DNA from 2 places in the Sedimentibacter sp. genome. Region 2 is predicted to be linked to the other one. Evidence: a T-box and tRNA genes for the amino acid it is inferred to sense, from the RefSeq annotation. Region 2 holds a T-box; the other holds one or more tRNA genes.
What was found. A T-box is a leader RNA that pairs with one kind of tRNA and senses whether it is charged. The one in region 2 lies ahead of AAGU76_RS01580 (glycine--tRNA ligase), so its partner is inferred to be a tRNA-Gly.
Positions count from the first base shown of each region.

Region 1: it encodes a tRNA-Gly, which carries the amino acid that the T-box ahead of AAGU76_RS01580 (glycine--tRNA ligase) is inferred to sense. The anticodon was not compared.

Region 1 is NZ_JBCFAS010000004.1:128,056-131,938, reverse strand. It holds gene AAGU76_RS15535 (ATP-binding protein) at 1-2,160, shown strand, start outside; tRNA gene AAGU76_RS15530 (tRNA-Gly) at 2,181-2,251, opposite strand; gene AAGU76_RS15525 (UvrD-helicase domain-containing protein) at 2,381-3,883, opposite strand, start outside.
Region 2 is NZ_JBCFAS010000001.1:328,442-332,324, reverse strand. It holds gene AAGU76_RS01580 (glycine--tRNA ligase) at 1-1,268, opposite strand, end outside; T-box leader at 1,332-1,509, opposite strand; gene AAGU76_RS01575 (DUF4342 domain-containing protein) at 1,557-2,066, opposite strand; gene recO (DNA repair protein RecO) at 2,081-2,794, opposite strand; gene era (GTPase Era) at 2,791-3,681, opposite strand; gene cdd (cytidine deaminase) at 3,698-3,883, opposite strand, start outside.

The DNA of each region.
Region 1 (3,883 bases), on a different contig from region 2:
GGGCTGCTCAGGGTTAATTACCAGCTTAGCCTGGAGCAACTCAAGGGAAGGCAGAGATGCTACATATTCGACAGATATCTTGAATCAATAGAGGTAACGGTGGAGTGTGTTCAGATTGATACAGCACTAAAGGCAATATTTTTCGACAGCAGGGTGAACAACAGGTACAACAAGACCTTCAGTATTATAAGCAAAATGTACACAGACAAGAATACAGGAGTTGTGGTTTTAGGATGCCCAGAAATGATCATACTGAAAACAAACAGAGAGTACCTGAATATGCTTGATGAGCCGTTCAACCGGAAAGCAGCGGCTATGGGAATGAAATTAAATGAAATTATTACAGGCTACGGGCAAAGCAACCTCCAGGAAATGTTTTGCAGGGTCATCAGTACAGGCAATGCTTATTTCCAGGAGGAATACGAACAATTTCACTATCAGCGCGGCGTTACATACTGGAATCTTTCCATGGTTCCGCTTCATGAGCACAACAAGGTCAAGTACATAATTATGTCCATACTGGATGTGACTAGAAGGGTACTGGAAAGAAACGCCATTGTACAGAAGAACAAGGAGCTTGAAGCCATATTCGAAAATATGTCAGACGGGTTGTTCATATTTGACAAAGAAGGTACTTACATAAGAATGAACAAGAAAGCCAGGGAATTCGTATACAACCCTGAAACCTTCAGAAAGGTGGGAGATACGCTGGCACATACGCGCTATGCTGACTTGTCCGGTAAAAACATAAAGCTGGAGGATATGCCAATTCCGAGAATCATACGAGGTGAGACTGTAAACAACTTCTACTTTACCAGGGTCAGCCCTGACGGGGTTTTCCATTACTGCGCAAACGGTTCACCCATATATGACGAATATGGAAACATCAATAAGGGAATTTTGCTTTTGAAGGATGACTCAGACAGATTGAAGTATGAGGAAAATCTGTACATCCAGACCCAGTATTACATGCTCAACAGGATAATCACCAGCATGAACCTTGGAATACTAAGGATATCATATCCTGAATTTAACATTGTTGACATCAACACTATGTTCTACGACTTGCTTCGGGATAAACACAACGGCATGTTTACTATTTCAGAAATGCACGGGAAAAACATATTCCAATGCCTGAACCTGCAGGAAGGTAACCCTGAATACGAGCAGCTCATCAAAGTTATACTCAAAACAAAGCAAAACAGCACACATACACTTATAGTCAGGTTCAACGTTAAGGGGGAAGAGAAGCACTTTAAATTGGTTTTTGAACCGCTTTTCAAACTCAACAATGAAATTGCCGAGATAGTGATGCTATGTGTTGATATCACAAACGAGATAGCAGCAAAGGAACAAGCTGAGGAAACGTTGAAGACAGAAGAAGAATTTTTCATTAACATCACCCATGAGCTAAAAACTCCGTTGAACGTCATATTCAGCGCAAATCAGCTCATGAACATACAGTTTGGACGTGGGCTGTCTGAAGATAACATGGAGTCCTTCAGGAGAAATATGGACATCATAAAACAAAACTGCTATCGCCTTACAAAGCTGGTCAACAACATCGTTGACCTATCAAAGCTTCAATCCGGACACATGACCATGAACCTTGAAGATGTAAATGTTGTTGGACTTGTAAAAAACATTGTGAAGTCAGTTTCGGAATACGTGGAGGGAAAGGGATTAACTGTTGAATTCTGTTCCGAAGCAGAGGAAAGGATTATTGCTGTTGATCCTTATAAAATCGAAAGGGTTATCCTCAATCTTATTTCAAATGCAATTAAGTTTTCAGACAAGGGAAGCAAGATTGAAGTATCAGTGATTAACAATGAAGAAACCGTTGAAATTATAGTCAGGGACAACGGCGTGGGAATAGATAAGAATCAGCTGGACATGATTTTTGAAAGATTTCACCAGGTAGACAAGACCCTCTCAAGGAATGCTGAAGGAAGTGGAGTGGGATTGTCCCTTGTCAAGTCAATAGTTGAAAAACACCACGGAGAAATAAGCGTTGAAAGCAAGGTGGGGGAAGGCAGTACGTTCAGAATAAAACTTCCGCCAAGGGTGATTGGTAAGCAGGCAGAACATGTAAGCAACAATTTGCAGCACAGTAAAATTGAGATGATCAACATTGAATTTTCCGACATTTATTCACTTTGATACATTCAAGACACAATAAAAGCGGGTGATGGGAATCGAACCCACACAGCCGGCTTGGGAAGCCGGAACTCTGCCACTAAGCTACACCCGCATACGCTAGTCATAATTATATGACTTTGCGGGCAAAAAATCAAGACATTAAAAGCAATAATTGTCAAATTTGTTACTGGAAAAGTACAAGCCGCCTTAAAGGCGGCTGCATTTGTTTTAACATATTTGATTATGCAAGATATCTTGTGATTTTTCCGGTATGATACAGCGACAGTCTGTGAAGAGCCCTGGTGCAGGCAATGTACAAAAGCTTCTTGTCATAATCGGTTTTGTAGTTTCTGCTGTTGGTCTCATAAATCATTACAGCGTCAAATTCCAGCCCTTTAGCCATGTATACGGGCACTATTATTGTTCCTGTGAGACTCTGCTCGCTTAAATAGTCCACAAGCTTCGCATCTGTTTTGCCAGCAATCCTGAAGTAAAGCTCGGAAGCTTCCTTCCTGTTCTTGCATATAACAGCAATTGTGTTTAAATCCTGCGATTTGTATTTTTCAATGTCCCTTACAATTTTGTCATCCATATCTTCTGAATCGGAACATTTGATTACCTCAGGTTCATCTTCATTTCGTCTGAAAAACTCTGTGTATGTTCCCTCGTCCAGCAGCCTTGAGCTGAACCGGCTTATTTCGTACGAGCTTCTGTAGCTTTTGTTTAGAAAAATTTTGTTGCTTTTCTCAAAATCAAAAATTGATATGATATCATCATAAATGGAAACATTGCTTTTTTTCTCCACTGACTGGTTCACATCGCCCACTACCGTAAAGCGGGCTTCTCTGAACAGGTTTTTCAGCAAATAGTAGTGAAGCTGGAAGTAATCCTGAGCTTCATCGACGATGACCTGCTTAATGCTGCCGAAGGAGTCGCATCCTTCTGCCCTTACTTTCAGATACATTAGCCCGATTCCATCAGCGTATGGAATATTGAATCGGTCATTTATCGTCTTGTTTGTGAATTCTATTATTTTATCTATATTTTCAGGCAGCACTAAGCCTCTTGAAACAGCATCGAATATTTTTCTGTTGCTGAAAAGGGTTTTGTACAGCTGGTAGCAGTCGAATTCCGTGAACTTCCTTATCCTTTCCATGATTGAAGAGGTTTCCCTTGCAGCAAGCACTCTGGTGAAGGACTTGGATTCGAATTCATGCTGGTTGAGTTTAACAACGGCTTTTTCGATTTTGCTGCGGCGTACAGTCTTTCTTTCATGAAGCTTTTCAATCAGCCTGTTTTCGATTATTTTCAGTTTCTTTGCAGTAGGCATGTTCAACCTGCCGTTTAATAAGAATGCCTTGAGAAGCTGCTTGTTTTCAATTATTTCCCCGTTGAAGTAGACATCTTCAAAAGGTATCATCCTGTGCTCAAAGTAATGTACAAAACGGTCCAGTATTTCCCTGAATGTATTGGAGCCCTTGAATTCGTTGTAAGACCTTAAAAAGTCTCGCTCATCCTCTGTTTCGGCACATATGATATTTTCAAAGTTCTCGCTTTTTGTCTTAACCGAAAGACTGTTGTCATAAAGCTTAAAAAATATGTTTTCAAAGGTGTATTCGTTTATGTTGTCTTCTCCAAGTTCCGGAAGAACGTTGGAAATGTACTTTGAAAACAGCGGGTTCGGAGAAATTACAATTATATTGTTTGCTGAAAGCTTAACATTGAGGCCCTGGTACATGAGATA
Region 2 (3,883 bases):
CAGTAAGGAGTACCGATTTCATCGTGCCTTCTGTATCTTTTTCCAATGCTTCCCGCATCATCGTAGTCAACGTTGAAGTTTTTCTGAAGCTTGTGGTAAAGTTCAGTTGCCTGTTCGTTTAATTTCTTTGTCAGCGGGAATATTGCCGCCTTGTATGGTGCCAGTGCAGGGTGAAGCTTCATAACAACCCTGTCGGTTCCGTCTTCAAGAATTTCCTCATTGTATGCGTCCAAAAGAAGTGCCAGCATAACGCGGTCAGCACCAAGCGACGGCTCAATGCAGTATGGAACATATTTCTCGTTAGTTACGGGGTCCTGGTATGTCAAATCTTCTCCTGAGGTCGTTATGTGAGCCTTAAGGTCGAAATCCGTACGGTCAGCGATTCCCCAAAGCTCTCCCCAACCGAATGGGAACAGGTATTCTATATCTGAAGTGGCGTTGCTGTAGTGTGACAGCTCTGCTTTTTCGTGGTCTCTGAAACGTACATTTTCTTTTGTCATGCCAAGGCTCAAAAGCCAGTTCATGGCAAATTCCTTCCAGTAATAGAACCATTCCATATCTTCACCGGGTTTGCAGAAAAACTCAAGTTCCATCTGTTCAAACTCTCTGGTTCTGAACGTGAAGTTTCCCGGAGTTATTTCATTTCTAAAGGACTTTCCTATTTGTCCTATACCGAACGGTATTTTTTTTCTGGTGGAGCGTGCCACGTTTTTGAAGTTAACAAATATACCCTGAGCAGTTTCAGGTCTTAAGTATATTTCGGCCTGGGAATCCTCTGTAACGCCCTGGAATGTTTTAAACATAAGGTTGAATTTTCTTATGGAAGTGAAGTTTGACTGACCGCATTCCGGGCAGGCAATCTTGTTTTCAATTATGTATGCTTCCATCTGGGAATTGCTCCAGCCGTCAACAACCTGTACTTCTCCCTTTTCATGCATGTGATCTTCTATAAGTTTGTCTGCACGGAATCTTGCCTTGCATTCCTTGCAGTCCATCAGCGGATCGCTGAATCCTCCAACGTGACCTGAAGCCACCCATGTTGTGGGGTTCATTAGTATTGCAGCATCAAGGCCTACATTGTACGGGCTTTCCTGAATGAATTTTTTCCACCAGGCTCTTTTTACGTTGTTTTTTATTTCAACGCCCAAAGGACCGTAATCCCATGTGTTGGCTAAACCTCCGTATATTTCTGAACCCGGGAATATTATACCCCTTGATTTTGACAGCGAAACAAGTTTCTCCAGCTTGTTTTTTTCATTCTTTGCCATGATTTCCTCCATTTAGAATAAATTTCTCCTAGGACAACAGACACAAAAAAATCTCTCATCCCGTATAGGGACGAAAGATTAATTCCGCGGTTCCACCCTATTTGACAAGGCACAGCCTCGTCCTCTTTAATTTAAACAAAGGACTCAAAAGCTCCCTTCATCCATACCTCAATACCGCTTTCCACCACCGCAGCTCTCTGAAAAATCAATATGGACTACTCTTCTTTATCACAGTCTCAACATTAACTATAATGTAACAAATTAAAGTTTTTATGTCAAGATTTTCTTTTAGAATTCGTCATTATTTTTATTGAACGAATTTGTTATGTCATCCTTTAGATTTTCAGCGCCTTCCTTCATATCCTGCATGGCATCCTTCACAGCATCCATGCCCTGATCCATTTTTTGACCAAGGTCGATTATCTTGCCGTCCTGCTGTGTTATTTCAACGGAGCATTGAGTCAACAGTGCTGCTGTTATGCCGGCTGCTGATAAAAACGGTGCTATAAAGGCTCCGATGAGACCTGCAGTTATGGGCAGGTTAACTATAACCTCGTTGTTTTTCCTGATGGTGAGCTTTGTGGCATTGCCTTTTGTCAGGATGTCCTTTAACTGATTCATCACCTGTTCACCCTTGTTCTGGCCGCCTGAAGTCTTGCTTCTGTTCATGTTTTCAATAAGTATTATTGCTTCCAGCACATCGCCTTCTGCATCCTCAAGAGCCTGCTTTGCAGTTGAATAATCAGTATTGGTGCGTTTCAGGATCTCGTCGATTTTTTGTAAATTGTCATTTTCCATAGCTACCCTTCCTTTTAAATGAGCTTCAATGTAGTGAAATGATCCTTGCCGATGTAGTAGTACAAATAGTCACGGATCAAATTCCTTATTCGGGGATTAACTTCCACTGAGCCTATATTTTCAAATTTTGTCTTCAAAATTCTTTCCAAAGTTAGTATTTCACCATATGTGACATTTATTCCGTTTCCATATTTTACGCAGCCGCTGCACAGCAAACCGCCTTCCTTAATTGAAAACAGCGCATCTTCTCTGATTTGCCTTCCGCAGGAAATGCATTGTCCAAAATCAGGCTTGTACCCCAGCATTGAAACCAGTTTAAGTTCGTATGCGGATACAAGTTTCTCATAATTTTGCGGACAGTCTTCTAAGAATTTTAAAACCGATACAGTCATATCAAATATTTTTCTGTCATACTCGTTCTCCTGAGCAACATAACCGATGAGCTCCAATATGTAGCTTGCATTAAAATAAGCATCCATGCTGTTTTTAAGCCCGTAGAAGTTGTCAATAAGTTCTGCGGACGTTATTATATACATGTCTCTTGAAATTGTCAGAGAGCATCTCGCATGGGCAAAAACCTGCGACACATTGACAAGGTGTGAATTCGGCTTCTTCGCGCCCTTGGAAATGAGCTGAATTTTTCCCATGTTCCTTGAGATGGCATGAAGTATCTTGTCATTTTCCTTATAGCTTACTTCCTTGATAACGAGAATGTCTTCGGTTATCATTTCTGGTTGTATCCGAGGCTTTTCAAAAGATAATTGTTGTCACGCCAGTTTTCGGATATTTTTACAAACAGCTGCAGATTGACCTGACTTCCCAGAAGTTTTTCGATGTCTTCTCTGGCACTTTTGCCTATTCCTTTTATTTTTCTTCCTTCCTTACCTATTATGATGCTCTTGTGAGATTTCTTCTCGCAAAGAATGCTGGCTCTGATATCCACGAGGTTTCTGTTTTTTCTTTCCTTCATTTCTTCAATCTCTATGGCTATGCCGTGGGGAACTTCATCCTGCAGGTACATGAGCGCCTTTTCCCTGATTATTTCTGCCACAACGAAACGTTCCGGTCTGTCTGTGATGTAGTCGTTGGGGAAGTACATGGGTCCGGGCTTCAGGCACTTCTTAATGAGCTGCACTAGTGAATCCACGCCCACATTTTTCAGCGCGGACATGGGCATTATATCGTCAAACACCTTGTACTTGTCAAATTCCTTTGCCATGCGCATGGCAGCTTCCTGGTCGAACATGTCTATCTTGTTTAGTATAAGTATCTTTTTGCCTTTAACTCCCTTTATTTTTTCCATTATGAACTCATCTCCGGGGCCAACCTTGTTGAACTCGTCTGTGAGCATTATGAGTACATCCATTTCTTCAAGTGCAGAGTCAACCTCTTCATTCATGAATTCTCCCAGTTGATTTTTAGGTTTATGGATGCCGGGGGTGTCAAGAAATATTATCTGTGCCTCGTCGTCTGTGTACACAGTCCTTATTTTGTTTCTTGTAGTCTGGGGCTTATCTGACATTATGGATATCTTTTCACCTATCATTGTGTTCATCAATGTAGATTTGCCTACGTTTGGTCTTCCTATTATTGTAACGAATCCTGATTTAAACATATTTTCCTCTCTTCTGTTAATCCAAATCTTCCGGCCCAAAGCTGTTGGGCAGAAGTTCCTCCAATGTGTGAACCTCGTAAGAGTCAATGCTCTTGGCGCATATTATCTTAACGTCACTTCCAAACTCGCGTATCATCTGCCTGCACACCCCGCATGGAAATGAGATTTTTTTGTCGCTTCCTACCACTGCTATTTTTTCGAT